Regions from separate parts of the Paenibacillus oryziterrae genome, predicted to be linked through region 3. Evidence: predicted binding sites of a transcription regulator. Region 3 holds the regulator's gene; each other region holds the start of a gene.
The links. Region 3 encodes LexA, which represses DNA repair genes until DNA is damaged. Its sites were predicted from a motif close to CGAACATATGTTCG; they were not measured.
Positions count from the first base shown of each region.

Region 1: the regulator LexA is predicted to act here: its motif matches at 1,377-1,390, upstream of recA (recombinase RecA).
Region 2: the regulator LexA is predicted to act here: its motif matches at 2,530-2,543, upstream of ACAN55_RS10210 (ImmA/IrrE family metallo-endopeptidase).

Region 1 is NZ_JBGJZO010000001.1:90,946-95,999, reverse strand. Features, by position in the region: gene ACAN55_RS00485 (regulatory protein RecX) at 1-136, opposite strand, end outside; gene recA (recombinase RecA) at 245-1,306, opposite strand; gene ACAN55_RS00475 (competence/damage-inducible protein A) at 1,572-2,849, opposite strand; gene pgsA (CDP-diacylglycerol--glycerol-3-phosphate 3-phosphatidyltransferase) at 2,887-3,474, opposite strand; gene ACAN55_RS00465 (YajQ family cyclic di-GMP-binding protein) at 3,561-4,052, opposite strand; gene ACAN55_RS00460 (hypothetical protein) at 4,219-4,380, opposite strand; gene ACAN55_RS00455 (helix-turn-helix domain-containing protein) at 4,469-5,054, opposite strand, start outside.
Region 2 is NZ_JBGJZO010000007.1:71,118-76,171, forward strand. Features, by position in the region: partial or broken gene ACAN55_RS10185 (IS110 family transposase) at 1-168, shown strand, start outside; partial or broken gene ACAN55_RS10190 (transposase) at 242-528, shown strand; gene ACAN55_RS10195 (hypothetical protein) at 629-829, opposite strand; gene ACAN55_RS10200 (hypothetical protein) at 1,140-1,604, opposite strand; gene ACAN55_RS10205 (hypothetical protein) at 1,711-1,908, opposite strand; gene ACAN55_RS10210 (ImmA/IrrE family metallo-endopeptidase) at 1,981-2,511, opposite strand; gene ACAN55_RS10215 (hypothetical protein) at 2,677-2,922, shown strand; gene ACAN55_RS10220 (NucA/NucB deoxyribonuclease domain-containing protein) at 2,985-3,422, opposite strand; partial or broken gene ACAN55_RS10225 (GNAT family N-acetyltransferase) at 3,617-4,039, shown strand; gene ACAN55_RS10230 (PH domain-containing protein) at 4,144-4,632, opposite strand; gene ACAN55_RS10235 (hypothetical protein) at 4,777-5,054, shown strand, end outside.
Region 3 is NZ_JBGJZO010000001.1:202,970-208,023, reverse strand. Features, by position in the region: gene ACAN55_RS01035 (hypothetical protein) at 1-290, opposite strand, end outside; gene ACAN55_RS01030 (DUF896 domain-containing protein) at 340-549, opposite strand; gene ACAN55_RS01025 (LysM peptidoglycan-binding domain-containing protein) at 648-1,058, opposite strand; gene lexA (transcriptional repressor LexA) at 1,251-1,877, shown strand; gene ACAN55_RS01015 (L,D-transpeptidase) at 2,004-2,342, shown strand; gene ACAN55_RS01010 (LSm family protein) at 2,453-2,692, shown strand; gene ACAN55_RS01005 (hypothetical protein) at 2,821-3,420, shown strand; gene ACAN55_RS01000 (hypothetical protein) at 3,594-3,803, opposite strand; gene ACAN55_RS00995 (cupin domain-containing protein) at 3,869-4,381, opposite strand; gene ACAN55_RS00990 (VanZ family protein) at 4,448-4,951, opposite strand; gene ACAN55_RS00985 (M15 family metallopeptidase) at 4,986-5,054, opposite strand, start outside.

The DNA.
Region 1 (5,054 bases), 110 kb from region 3:
CGAAATGAATAGTGTATCTGTGATCCCGTTTCTTCTGCCGCTCTACTCTGGTGATCTCCAGCGGCTCATGTTCAGGAAATCCGGCAAGAATGTCTTCTTCCTGCTTATCTTCTCCAAATTCTGAATCCAGTTGTATAACCATCTCAGTGCATCACCTCGCTGCAAGCCTTACCATATTAAAAGCTCTATATTGAATGAAAGACGCCCTGACATGATCATGCACAGGGCGTCCAGACATTTGTAATTATTCGATTTCTAAAAGTGCTTCTTCTTCCGCTTTCTCAGCTTCAAGCTCCGATGCGCTTGGCGCAGCCACCAGAGTGCTTAGATTGCTTGCTTCACGGATCTTATTCTCGATCACTAACGAAATTTCCGGATGCTCTTTCAGGAACTGCTTCGCATTCTCGCGTCCTTGACCCAAACGCTCACCTTCGTAAGAGTACCAAGCTCCGCTCTTGTTCACGATATCCATTTCTGTACCGATATCAACAAGACTGCCTTCTTTGGAAATTCCTTCACCGTACATAATATCTACATCCGCTTGTTTGAACGGAGGAGCCACTTTATTCTTCACTACTTTAATCTTGGTGCGGTTACCAACCACATCATTACCCATCTTGATACTTTCAACACGGCGAACATCCAGCCGTACAGAAGAATAGAATTTCAGCGCGCGTCCACCCGGCGTTGTCTCCGGATTACCGAACATCACACCGATCTTCTCACGAAGTTGGTTAATGAAAATTGCGATTGTATTCGATTTATTAATCGCTCCTGAGAGCTTCCGAAGAGCCTGGGACATCAGACGGGCCTGTAGGCCGACGTGAGAGTCTCCCATGTCACCTTCAATCTCTGCTTTAGGAACCAATGCTGCTACAGAGTCAACAACAATGATATCTACCGCTCCGCTGCGGACCAGAGCTTCGGCAATTTCAAGCGCCTGCTCACCGGTATCCGGCTGCGAAAGAAGGAGTTCATCAATATTAACACCAAGAGCCTTAGCATATTTAGGATCCAGAGCATGCTCCGCATCGATAAAAGCAGCTTGTCCTCCGGCTTTCTGTACCTCAGCGATAGCGTGCAAAGCAACCGTTGTTTTACCGGAAGATTCCGGTCCGTATACTTCAATAATCCGTCCCTTAGGGAACCCGCCTATACCTAGCGCTATATCCAATGCCAAAGCTCCGCTCGGTACAACTTCCACCTGCATATGAGAGGATTCTCCCAGCTTCATGATTGAGCCTTTACCATATTGTTTCTCTATTTGACGAAGCGCCATCTCCAGCGCTGCACGACGATCTGACAATCAGATCACTTCCTTCACTGTTTATATTTATTATAATACCGTGTTTTGGAGGTCTTGCCAAGCTTTTTTTCGAACATACATTCGTTTTTTTTGCCATACACTTCTGCTATCCCTTTTATTGTAAACCTCCTCTCCCCACAGATACAACTAAATATTCAGATCATACGTTCCCATTAAAAAAAGAAGAACCGCGGCAATGAAATCTCAATGCCACGGTTCTTCCGCATAAAACTATTATATTCACTTTAGCAATTCATTGCAAATCTTAACCGTTAGACAGCGAATTCATCCGACGCTGCTCCAGTCTACGCCAGAGGCGATACAGCAATGCTTTGACAGAGCGCAGCCGGATGTTCTCACGCGTTCCCTGTAAATGAAGCTCGAACACCTCCGTCGGCTGGCCCCGTTCGGCGATCCCGATAAAGACAAGTCCCGCCGGTTTGCGTTCGGAATAGCCTGGACCAGCTACCCCGGTAACCGATAATCCGAAATCTGCGTCAGCCATCATCCGGACCTGTTCCGCAAGTACCTCTGCCACCTCGCGGCTAACAGCTCCCGGAGCGTCATTTCCTTCCAGCATGGCTGATGGCACATGAAGTAGCTTCTTTTTCATCTCATTGGAGTAACAGACAACTCCACCGTGGAACATACTCGAGCTGCCCGGGATACTCGTTATCGTCTCCATCAGGAGCCCTCCGGTACAGCTCTCCGCGCAGCTCAGCGTCAATCCGGCGTCAGTCATCCAGTCAACAATCAGCTTCTCCAGAGGAACATCCACGCTGGCATACATATGCTCAGGAAGAATGCTCCGAATTTCTTCTTCCAGAATGCTGAGCCTTTCCATGGCTTCATGCTCCGTAGCAGCCTTGGTGGAGATCCGTACGGTGACTTCTCCTTCTTTGGCATAAGGCGCGATCGTAGGGTCTGTCTGATTACGGATAAGATCGATCAGCTTATCCTCCAATAGCGATTCGCCAATTCCGGCGAATTTAAGCATTTTGGAGTACAGGGGCATTTCACCTGTCAGTGCATGCTGCAAAAGCCAAGGCTTCGCTTTGTCTATAAACATCGGCTTCATTTCCCGCGGAGGTCCGGGAAGCACGATATAATATTTATCCTCATGCGCAAGCGCAAGACCCACAGCCAGTCCGGTTTCATTCGGCAGAGGAGTAGTCCCATCAATAATAAGAGCCTGCTTGCGGTTATTTTCGGTCATGAACATACCGCGTTCGTCAAAAAAACGTTGGACATGATCCATGGCCAGTGTATCCATATGTAAGTTTCTTCCCAGTGTTGCAGCAAGGCCTTCTTTCGTCAGATCATCTTCGGTCGGACCTATCCCGCCTGTAAACAAAATGAGATCTGCACGGCTCTTCGCGATTTCAATGGCCTGCTGTAGGCGCATACGGTTATCACCAACCACCGTCTGGAAATACACATCGATTCCCATAGCAGCAAGCTCCACCGATAAAAATTGGGCGTTACTGTTAACGATTTGGCCGAGCAGCAGCTCTGTACCGACCGCAATAATTTCCGCTTTCATAGCTGCGCCTCCGATTTTAGAGAATATTTAGCCATGATTAGGCATTGTTAAGCTGAAGCAAATCCTTATTCTTGACAAAGTAATCCACACCCGAGTAGAGTGTCACAATTGCAGCCGCCCAGATCGCAATCTCATCCAGAGGAATATCAATAAATTCGAACGGGAAATTGTTCAGCAACAGCAGCGATATGGCTACAATCTGGATAACCGTCTTGATCTTACCCCATTGGCTGGCTGCAACCACTTTACCTTCGAGCAGAGCGACCTGGCGCAGCCCGGTTACGGCGAACTCACGACTGATAATGACCACTGCGATCCATGACTCGCATCTGCCCATTTGTACAAGAGAAATCAGCACAGCCGATACAAGCAGCTTGTCAGCAAGCGGATCAAGCAATTTGCCAAGGTTAGTGACCATGTTATACTTACGCGCGATATATCCGTCTATTCCATCGGTGCTTGCGGCAAGCAGAAAGATAACCGCGGCAGCGAGATGGTTAACGGATAACTGGAACGAACCCCAATGAATAGGTTCCGGATAAAAGCTGAAATTCCCCAGTAGAAAAAACATCATAATAGGAATGAGACAAATACGTGCTAGTGTAATTCGGTTGGGCAAGTTCACAGAAGTTCCTCCCTGACAAGTTATTCATAACAGAAAGCACCCCGCAATAGTTAGTGCTGCAACCAGCACTGCGGGGCACAAGAACCTTACTTTAGATTGTTAAACTGCAAATCCAGCGGTAAATCAGCCTTGCGCAAAAGCTGGATAATTTGCTGAAGATCATCACGGCTTTTACCGGTCACCCTAATGGTATCGCCCTGGATTTGGCTTTTCACTTTAAGTTTGGAATCACGGATCAGGATATTGATTTTCTTGGCATTCTCCTGATCGATTCCTTGCTTCAGACCCAGCCGCTGGCGTACAGTTCCCAGAGAAGCAGGTTCGATTTTACCGAAATCAAGGTTCTTCAGCGTAATGCCCCGTTTCACCATCTTGGTCTGCAAAATGTCAATGACTGCGTTCAGCTTATATTCATCTTCTGAAGCAATGATCAATGCGTCCTTTTCCAGCTTCAGGCTGCTTTTGCTCCCTTTAAAATCAAAACGGTTCTCGATTTCCCTCTCGGTCTGGTGAACCGCATTAGTCAGCTCCTGCATATCCATCTTAGATACGATATCGAATGAACTTTCCGAACTCATTAATCCACGTCCTTTTCCAACATTTATTCTTTTCCTATTATATGAGAAAGAGGCCCGCAAGTCTAATTCTGCAAGAAGAAAAAGGAAACCCCTTTATTTTCAAATAAAAAGGCACAAAAACACGTCTCCCCGAGATACCTTCATCATCAGGGAGACGTCAGACAAGCTATCTGCTTCGGGCAGGGCTCCGGAACATGTCCAGAATCCCGAGCACAATATGTGCCAGACCGAAGCCGAGAATTCCATATCCCCAGGCACTCGGCGTAAGATAATAGCCGAGGAGACTGACGATAATACCTAGGACCGTAACAATCCAACTGACAGTCATTGAAATACACACACCTCACTTTGGCGTAAGAACTGTAATTCATTCTTAGGTTATCCAAAAAATGAGAGTCTATTCTCCAATGAGATTATTATTCACTAGTAATACTGCCTTCTGTTGTTGGCTGCTCCTCAGTACCCCCTGTACCTGTTGGATCATTGCCTTCCATACCCGTCGTTTCATCGCTGCTGGTCGTGCCGTCATTAAGCTTCAGAAGAATCCGCGAGGTCGTTTTACCGTCTGTAACAGTCTGCCCGTTAACCATAATTGTCGTTGCGGTCGAATTACCTGATTTAATATAGATACCTTCAGTTCCCAATGTGAAGACCTTATTATCACCGGCAGCCGTGTTCCCGTAAGAGAGCTTCTCTCCGCTGGAGTCTTCACCTTTATAAACCTCAAGCCAGCTTACACCCGTTGCATTGATTGTTACTTCAACAGTACCAGGTGATGCTGTCACATCAAAAATCGTCGTTTTGCCCGATTTATGACCCTCGCTGAGCGTAAAGGCCAACGCAGTAGGAGACGGAGATGGCTCAGGTGTCACTTCTGATGTGGGTTGACTGGTATTCTCCCCCGCAGCCGGGGAAGATGGGGATGGTGCCCCGGGTGCCGTGTCCGGATTCTGCTGAGCATCCGTTACCTTCGTCGAGTCTACCTGAGTATTATTTGAATCC
Region 2 (5,054 bases), on a different contig from region 3:
GAGGTCATTCTCTTCAACCCGTTGCAGGCCCAGCGAGCAAGAAGAACCGAATTACGTAAAGTCAAAACGGACGCATCAGATGCCTGGTATTTAGCAGATCTATACTGCCAGGAAGAGAACTGGTCTGTCCATCCTGGACGAAAACAAGTTATGAGGGCGTATTCATAGATTTATATTCCAAAACGTCCTTGAATTTGCTAGAAGATTGGCTACACATGGTGAAAGCGGCCACCCAGGCTTCAAAAAACTGGTGGTATACGCCGGAATTGATCCAAGTGTCTTCAGTTCAGGAAAGTTTGTGGCCACTCATAACAAGATCACGAAACGAGGATCCAAACCACTAGGATGAGCGATGTATTTAGCGGTAACATGCGGCTAGCGAGGAGAATTATACCCTCGACTCAGGAGTATTACGACAGAAAAAAGAGTGAAGGAAAGCCTCATAAAATAGCTGTGATCGCTTGCGCCAACAAGTTACTCCATCACGTATACGCTATGCTTAAGAAAGGGCAACCCTACACTTTTTAGTTTTAAATGGGAAGGAGTGAAAATCAAAAGTATTGAGGTTTGTAAATGCCCCCCCCTGTTATGAGTGGCGGGGCAATTTATATGTATCGATATAACGCTATTATTCGAATAGACTTAAAAGATAGAAAAAAAGAACCACTACAATAACAAGAACTATTAAGATAATAACACCGCATCCTCTGAACCCCAAACCGCTTGTTAACATGTGTTCTGCCTTATCTTGCCCGTGTTTATCTCCTGTCCCCTTAGATATAAAGTAAACAGCTATCCACCCTACAATTAATATAATAAATATAGCCACGACAATCCTCCAAAAGTTTTATTGTTATTATATCTAGCAATAGCAATAATCTATTTGGGAGTATCAAAATTCATAGTAAGAAGTGGAATCATATCTACAGCAATCCGAAAATATGGGTAAAAACCCTGCTAATTAACTGCTTACAAGTGCCACATGATGGTTAGAGAGGTCGGTGCATAACCGATTGGTCGGGGGGTACGTCTATCTGTAATTAACGATTGCAGGATGTTTCTCTAAAAAAATTTGAATGGACTGTATTAACTTCAAATAGTATCCTTCAGAATCCGGGCTTGTCTCCAAGTCTTCGATGTCATCTAAAAAACATCCCGGCGTTTGCTTTTACAAGAAATAAGTATTTATCTCTTTTTAGCTCTTTTAGATATTTTTCAAGTTTAGTATCCTTGGGGGCAGATATATAAGGAAGATCAGTTGCGATTTTTTCGATTTTTTTAGCTGTAGCCAAGCCTTCATTTAGATCGGCAGACCGCTCCATCTCAAGCATTGCAGTCCGAAGCTCATCGATTGAGCTCCTTACGGCCGCAAGAGCAGTGATTTCACTTTTAGTTGTTGTTAACTTCTGGCGTACCTGAGGATCTTCCACTAGTTGGAGTGACTTTTCATAAACGGCTTCTGCACTTTTCAAATCGCCATTGTTGTAATGCTGATCGGCCTGGATTTTTAATTCGGACGCCTGTGTCTCTTTGGAAGGACTGCAAGCACTCAGTAAATTTACAACGAACAGAAAGATAAAGAATTTTTTCATAATAGACTCCATCTTGATTCCTCATCGGTTGAGGGTTTTGCTATGAAGGTTATAAACGTTAAAAAAATACCGCAGAAGCCATTTCACAAACTTTTGCGGTACTCTCGAATATCAACGATTAAGTTAAGTATTGAATAATCCCCAGGACTACCATAATTCCGAATAAAACAAACGTCGCGTAGTTGCTGATTTCGATAAAGAGCAGCGTTTTACGCGGAAGCTTCTGGCGAACTTCGGGTCTTCTTATATGGCGATGTCTTTTAATTGAAACGTATAGCAAAAACACTAGAAATACAATAATGACTACGGTTTGCATTCTGTTCCCCCATCAATTTTTAATTTGATTCTACTAAATGAGCGGAATGAACACAATGTTATTATTCATGCTTCAGCGCACGGGGTGCTTCTCGTTCTGAGACTCCATGACAGCCAGTAGCTGCCCTTGGAAGATACGCCGCTGAATTTGGTCGACCCGCTGCACTGCGAGCTCAGTAGGTACCCGAAATTCGCTGGAGAGGAAGGCTGCTGCTTCGCCTCGAAGCTCCGGCAGGTTTCTTGATGATATCATGGAGTAAGGCATGGTCGCATAGAGGATGAACCGGTCGGCTTCATCTTCTTCGGCTTGGCTGTATTGTGCCGGCATCAGATGATTTGGACCTGCGTGCCGCAGCAAGTGGCAAAGCTCATGCAGAAACTCCAGACGCTGCATTTCAGGTGGAAGCCGCTTGTCCAGAAACATGCTGTACCTGCCAGCCGAAGCCTCGATTCCTTTGGTTCCTGTATCCAAATAATGAAGCTCGATATTCATGGCATCCGCTAGATAACCAATGGATATTTGAGACGGTTCAGCAACACCAATTCTAGAAAAAAGGTCTTCGGTCCATTTCTCCAAGGTCGTCATTTGATAATATGATTTCATCCAATCACCTCATTATCCCGAACAAATGTTCTTGTTATATAAGGATAATGCAATTCAAGTCGAATATCAAGTGTTGCTTCTATTCTTTGCCATTCTGCCCATACGGCATAGACTATCGTCACATATTCTGTGCTGTAGTCATTACTAAAGGGGAGGTTTATTATTATGGTGAATGAAAGCTACGGTGGAAATATGGGTCCTGCCAACATGGGTCCTGCTTATATGGGTCCGAATATGGGTCCTGCTAATGTGGGTCCAGCTTATATGGCTCCCAATATGGGCCCTACTAACGTGGGTCCTGCCCATGATTGTCCAGTAGCACCGGTGGTTAATCCTTGGGCAACTTCCACAAATGCGATTCTGGTACTCTTCATCCTGCTGGTCATTATCTTAAAAGCCTGTATATTCTAAAAAAAGCGTAAAGCGGCTCCTGCCGGGCACTAACCGGACAGGAGCCGCTTATATGTATGGACTCATTTGAACAAAAACTCTACGCGTGTGCCGTCCGGAAGGTCCTCCAGCTGATTGCCGATCCAGCTTCCTGCCCCCCGGTTGTCACTTGGACGCACGTATGCGATATCTGCTCCTTCGCCGCCCTCCTGACACATCGCCATAGGCCACTCATCGCGGTCATAGCCTTTTTTGGTAGGGATACCCTTTAGGGATAGGCTGCGGTTCTCCTCCGCACCGTCGCGGTCGATCGTACATATTGCTGCTTCTCCATTATTGATGGCATCCTGGATATGTTCTGCTGTCTTTGGATAACGGTCCTGCGGGAAGACAAGCTGTACAACCTCTGAATCGGCAGGGGATAGATCATTTGAGACCGGAGTATCATCTTTGAACCAATACGTGAATGCGGCGAGCAGCAGAAGGATAATGAGGCTTCCTAGTAATTTACGTGCTTTCAATGTATGCTTCCTCCTTAATATGCTAGAATCAGTATAGCTTATATAGAGCGGCTCTGCATGGGCTGTTGCTGAATTTGCTCTCCTGAAAAGATACATCAAAGTTAAGACACAAATGAGATAGTCTACATAAAAGTAAAGGTGGCTGTAAGGATGTCTGAACAGGAAACGCCTTATATTCACAGGATGATTTCACAAGGGAACAAATTGTTGCCTGGCTTGCCAAAATTGGAGTGCCCAGCGAAGAACGTGCGGATTTCATGATTATTACTAAAGAAACGGGTGAGTTTGCCGGAGAGGTTGTACTTAACGACGTAGACCTTATAAATCGCAGCGCCAATACCCGTATTGCGCTAGACGGGGCTCGTTTTACAGGTAAAGGCTATGGTTCGGAGGCAATGCTACATATGCTCAGGTACGGTTTTAATACCATGCACCTGCACCGGATTCACCTGGGGGTCTGTGCTTTTAATCCGCGGGCTATTCATGTATATAAGAAATTGGGCTTCCGTCAGGAGGGAATCGAGCGGGATGCCCTGTATCAGGATGGGGAATTCCACGACATGATTACGATGTCCATGCTGGAAGATGAATTTCGTGCGTTGTACGAGAGCGTGTAGAACCTATAAAGCGTGTAGTGAATGCGATCCGGATAGAAAAAAACCAGTCGGTCCAATAAGCCCCGGCTGGTTTTTGCACTGGAATAAACCATTTATGTATGACTCTAGATCTGTTCGCGATAACTGAGTTTATTGGCTGTTTTCTCGTCTCGGATTGCTGTTCGAAGCACATCTTTAACGGTTTGGGGATCACGGATCTTGCGGAAGTTCAGCTGTGGTGATGAAGTGTCTTCGGAAAAAACAGTCAATGTTCCGATCCGGAGAATCCGGTCCATAACGCTCTGCTGTACTGCCAGATCACGGACCCGCAGAAGCTCCACCTCTTCGAATTTCTTGGCAATAAGACCTGTCTTTACTCTGATTCTCTGGCTGGTTATTGTGTAGGTAGTCGTATTCAGGCCAATAATTCCTTTAAGCCGGTCAGATATTCCTGCAGGCTTGCCTTCCCATAAGACCACTTCATGGCTGGGAGATTCATGGACAGCAGACAGATGTGACGCTTGAGGAGCAGCATGATCGGTCGGTGCTCCGCACTCTCCGCAGAATTTAGCATCCTGCTCGTACTTAGCGCCGCAGCTTGTGCAATAAGACATGAGGCATCTTCCTTTCCAGTAACAGATGAATTCATTATAATATAACAGGCACAGGCAGTCATTACCTGAACTCTCAAAAAATTTACAATTATTTCATTTGCACTTTACAATAATCGACATTATGCTTTAGTAGGAGGGATAGAGATGAAAAAGTTGTTAATGGCAGGCCTGATTCTGACAGTGGCCCTGCTTGGCGCGTGCAGTAATAATGAACCGAAACTAGAAACAAAAGAAGATATCAAGGCGTATGTGCAGGATTTCTATAATCAATTCTCTGATATTGAGCAGGAAAGTGATTCTTCCAAGGAAGATTTCGATGCAGCAATGACTTCCTTCTCGTCCGGTGATGTTTCAGACAAAGAGTTCTCGAAGGCTGTTGATGCTTTTCAGGACACTGCAGATAAATTGGCGGACAAGGTTGA
Region 3 (5,054 bases):
AGGTATGGACGCCGGAAAAAAATAAGCGCTGCGAGAACAAAATAAAGAACGATTCCAAGCCAATTCATCAGGGAACCATTGCCTCTTGTTTCATCGATGCTTCCGACTAACCAGTACATAACTCCAAGCCCGAGCAATACTACAGGGAGAACAATGTTACGTCCTTTGTAAACATCACTGTTCTTGGAGGCAGTGGAATAGGCGTGAATCGAATCCTTACCCGTCTTCTTTCTTAACTTGTTCGCTTGCTTCGTGTTGCGTTGAACCATTCTTTCCCAAGAACGGGCCATGTCATTTCCCCCTAGTCATACTTAAATATCTATGAAAAGGTAACAGGAATTAATGCTTCAATCCCTTGTCGCCTTGTTCACGCCCGTCATTATCAACAATCTCAATGTTGTTCAGTTGTTCACGGAAATTTCTGCGGATGTTCCCCAGATAAATTTCCCGGAGCTTGGCACGTTCCGCCAATTCCTCAGTATTCAGGCCCGCGGTCTTATGTTTGCGTGCCAATTCGTTAATCCGCGCGACCAATTCATCAATATCCACTGCTCTTCCCTCCTTATAAATTCATACTAACTTTGCCATGAGAAAAAGAGCTTGTCAAGGTCTTCCCCCTGCAAGCTCTCTAGTATAGAAAATCCTTCTTAATATATAGGAAGAGATAAGATATCACCGGCTTGAATGTCACTGGTATCCAGCCCGCTGTGCGTTTTAATTCCTTCAATATATACAGCTGTTCTCATGTCGGATGGTTTGTTCTTAAGTGCAATACTCCATAACGTATCTCCAGGTTCAACTACAATGCGTTTATCTTCACGACTGCCGATAGATACCGAACCAGCAAAAACGTTCCCAACAACAGTAAATCCGGAAATCACCAGCATTATAATCATTAGGAGCTTAATCAGATTACCTTGAAGGAACAGCTGAGTTACTCCCGTGGAATTCACATTTGTCTTTCTGAAGCTTATTCCGTTGCCTGAAGCGGACCGATGTCCACTAGAAACCTCCGGAGCCTCTTCATAAATGCTGCGGTAAGTACTGTATTTCAACATGATTCATCGCCCTCCAAACACTTGTTCTTACTTCCAAAATCAATATAACACGAACACATGTTTGAATCAATACTTTTCTCGAACAATTGTTCCCTATTTATTTCTTAGTAGGCAAATTTAGAACTTATGTTTGTGCGAACGGAAGTTCTATGTTATAATTTTCCCAAACATTACTATATGGGGTTGATTCCGATGTCAAAGATTTCGAGTCGCCAGCTGGCGATCCTGGAATTTATACGTAACGAGGTCCGCAGCAAGGGTTACCCGCCTTCCGTACGGGAGATCGGTGAAGCTGTGGGACTAGCCTCCAGCTCTACTGTTCATGGCCATCTCGACCGTCTTGAGAAGAAGGGATTGATCCGCCGTGACCCGACGAAACCTCGCGCAATTGAGCTTCTGGGTCAGGATGATTCCGACAACGTACACCAGTTCGCACAGAGTGTCACACGTGTTCCTGTCGTAGGTAAGGTAACCGCCGGTGTTCCGATAATGGCTACAGAGAATATTGAAGATTATTTCCCTCTTCCTTCTCATTATGTAGGTGACAACAAAGTATTTATGCTTTCTGTCCTCGGTGACAGTATGGTAGAAGCAGGAATTATGAATGGGGATTACGTAATCGTCCGGCAGCAACAGACTGCTAACAATGGCGACATAGTTGTGGCTATGACTGATGAAGATGAAGCAACCGTCAAGACATTCTACAAGGAACGCGATCATATTCGCCTTCAGCCGGAGAATCCGGTGTACGAGCCTCTTCGTCTGAACCGTGTAACTATTCTCGGTAAAGTCGTTGGATTGTTTCGGGACATTCATTAAGAATTATTTGTACTCATCATTTCAAGATACTGAAACAGCCGTCTTCCCATCATTTGGGGAGCGGCTGTTTTTTTAACATCCAGAGCTTTCATCACATATCCTGCTAGCAAAGGAGTGCTGATGACTATGCCCAATGTTCGGATTATTGTGGATTTATCCCAATTTATGCTTTATCTCCTGGATAACGATATCGTCAAAAGAGGGTTCCCTGTAGGAATAGGCACCATGTTAAACCAATCACCTGAAGGCGAATATACTATTATCAACAAACAAGCCCATCCAGGAGGGCCGTACGGGGCTTTCTGGATGGGTCTTTCTAAACCGCATTACGGCATTCATGGAACCAACAATCCAGCTTCGATCGGCAAAAAGGTGTCTCATGGATGCATTCGTATGTATAATGCCGATGTGCTGACACTAGCTTCCCTGGTGAATGTCGGCACAAGGGTAACCATTCGCCAATAGAATCGCCTAAGACTTTAAGTGCAGCTTAATCTATTGACCCCGGTAACTCCGCCGTTACCATCGTTCTCTTTCTCCATAAATTAATTAGGAAAAGGAGGCGACAACTATCTATGGAAGCATATTACAATTGCTTGAGATGTAAAAACAAAAAAGTACGTATCATGACCGTCGACGGACGCCAATACGAAGGTGTCATTGTAGATGTTGACCAGAACAATGTGTATCTGCGGACTGGTTCCAAAGGCAACGTCAAAACCTCGGCCTTTTATCCCGGATTTTACCCTGGGTATTATGCCAATCCGATTTTAACCTTAAGTTTGTTCACTCTGCTGGCTATTGCACTGATCTAATTCCCTAAACTCTCCTTATCTAAGGAGAGTTTTTCTTTGCTAAGAAACCGCGCATTCTTTCACTTGCTAGGCATATCTATTTAATAGAGAGCTCATGCTTCATATTCTGATCCGGGAGATGAACGTACATGCTGATTGTCTTGATGTACCTGTTCACATTCATTGGTGTATCCCTTCTACTGCTGGCTGCCGTCCTTAAACTCAAACGCATGTTCCCCAGAAGTGATCCTGATAAGCTAATTGTAGCCGTTACCGCAGTCCAGAAGAAATTCTCAAAACATTTTATGACTCCAAACCATACCCATATCATAGCACTGGATGATACAGCACGAACCTTATCCATAGGCAGCTTTACCTCAAGTTCCGCCGGACAAACCGCTGCTGTGTTATTGAGTTATGAAGATATCGCAGGCTGCGAGATCCTTGAGAACGCCTTAACGCTGACCAAAGTATCCAGAACCAGCCGGATCAACCGAATCAGTGTCAGCTCAATGACGGATAGAGCGGTAATCTCCGGAAACAATGCATTATACGAAGCGGCAGACAACGCAGAAACGATTCATGAACTTGTTCTTAAAATTTATATCAGCCGTGCAGACCTGCCCAGCTTCCAGATCTCGTTCCTCCCCGGAACGGTACCTATCAGCAAAACAGATATAAGATATTGCCGCGCTTTTGAAGAGTTACTTCAGCTGCATTCATCAATCCGGGCGATTGTCTCTCCCTAAGAAAAATATAAAACGCCAAGCATACAGCCTGACGTCTCAACTCAATAACTAATTATTAAAATTCATCCCAATGATTCCTGCAACAATGCTTGTCACCACATAAAGAATCACCACAAATGCGAGAATATGCACAAAATTAATCGAGTGTTTCACGCATTCACTTCCTTCTCCGATTAATTCTGATCCTTAGGTGCATATGGCTCATGATGTGAACGCTTTTTATCATAGATATATAAATCCAGAGCAGTAATCCCCCTACGGGCCAGCTTGACGAAGAGCACAAATGCATAAATGCCAAGCCCCAATGCTGCCAGCCATATCAGAAAAAAGAAGAGCCCGATTATTCCTCCGTCATAATAAAAACCCGGTTGTTGTACATTCATGTATACCATCTCCCTAAACATAGTCTTTTGAAATCCGCACTCAACTTTTTATCCCAAGCCTATATTCAACCCTCTGTGTTCATCTCGTTTTGCCATTGTTTCCAAATCTCTCTTGTGGCTTGCTCGCCTTCGTAATAATCCGCCTGGTCCACGCTTTGGTAAATTTCTTGATACGGCAGGATATTGATTTTGCCCGAATCTGGATATTCCGCAACATCAATTCCATTGTTCGTGCGAAGATCCAGATACCTGCAAGGTCGATCGGTATGATTGTAGAGCTGATGCGCTCCCTCCGGTCCTGTCTCAAAAAAAATAATATCCCCGGCAGATACCTCATTGAAACCATCCGGCGTTCTTAATATAGCTGCCCCGTCCATTATCACGAATATCTCTTCAGCGTTTCTGTGAAAATGATACGGATACGAATACTTATCCGGATCAAGAGATCTGATATCAAAGATCAAATGCTTGGAGTTCACCACCTCAGCCAGTCGCTCACTGGTATGCCAGGCGAATTCCGGTACCGGAGATTGCCTCTGCTTAAAGGTTACATTATGTTCGTTGAAAATCTTGACCATCCGGACCACTCCCTTTACGGTGTGCATTGCCTTTTTTTCCCTGATACACACATTATTACGGTTATCTTAACGGGTGTCTACCCTTTGTTTACTGTCATAAAAGATCCTCAATACACAATAGCCCATAACTCCACCGAACGTATTCAAGATCAGGTCATCCACATCAAAGGTTCCGATATACAATAGTAATTGAGTCACTTCGAAGCTTAAGCTTAAACCCAAAGAGATCATAAAAACTCTCATGAACGTAATTGCTTGAGGTTTGAACAGATTCGGCAGGAAGAAGCCAAGCGGAATAAATGCCAGAATATTGCCAAGCAAGTTCGTAGAAGCGAATGGATTGCCAAGAGATATGCTGTCCATATCTCTTTTGATTTCCTTAAATGGGGTATAATTGCCGGGCCGGTCGAATATCCGATCAGGATGCTGTATAGACGCATGAAGCTGGTCGAGCAGTAGTTGGATGTCCACAGAACCCCACTTAAAGAGGATCAGCCTGATCAGGAAATACAAATAGACAGCAAATAGAACTGCCAGTAGTACTTTTATCAAAAAAACAGGCCGTTTCATAAAGCTCCTCCTCTCTGTTCTCCATATGTATTCACTAAGCTATAGTTACAATGACTCCACCGACGTTGTCGCCGGATATTTCATATCGGCCTTGTTCCGGCAC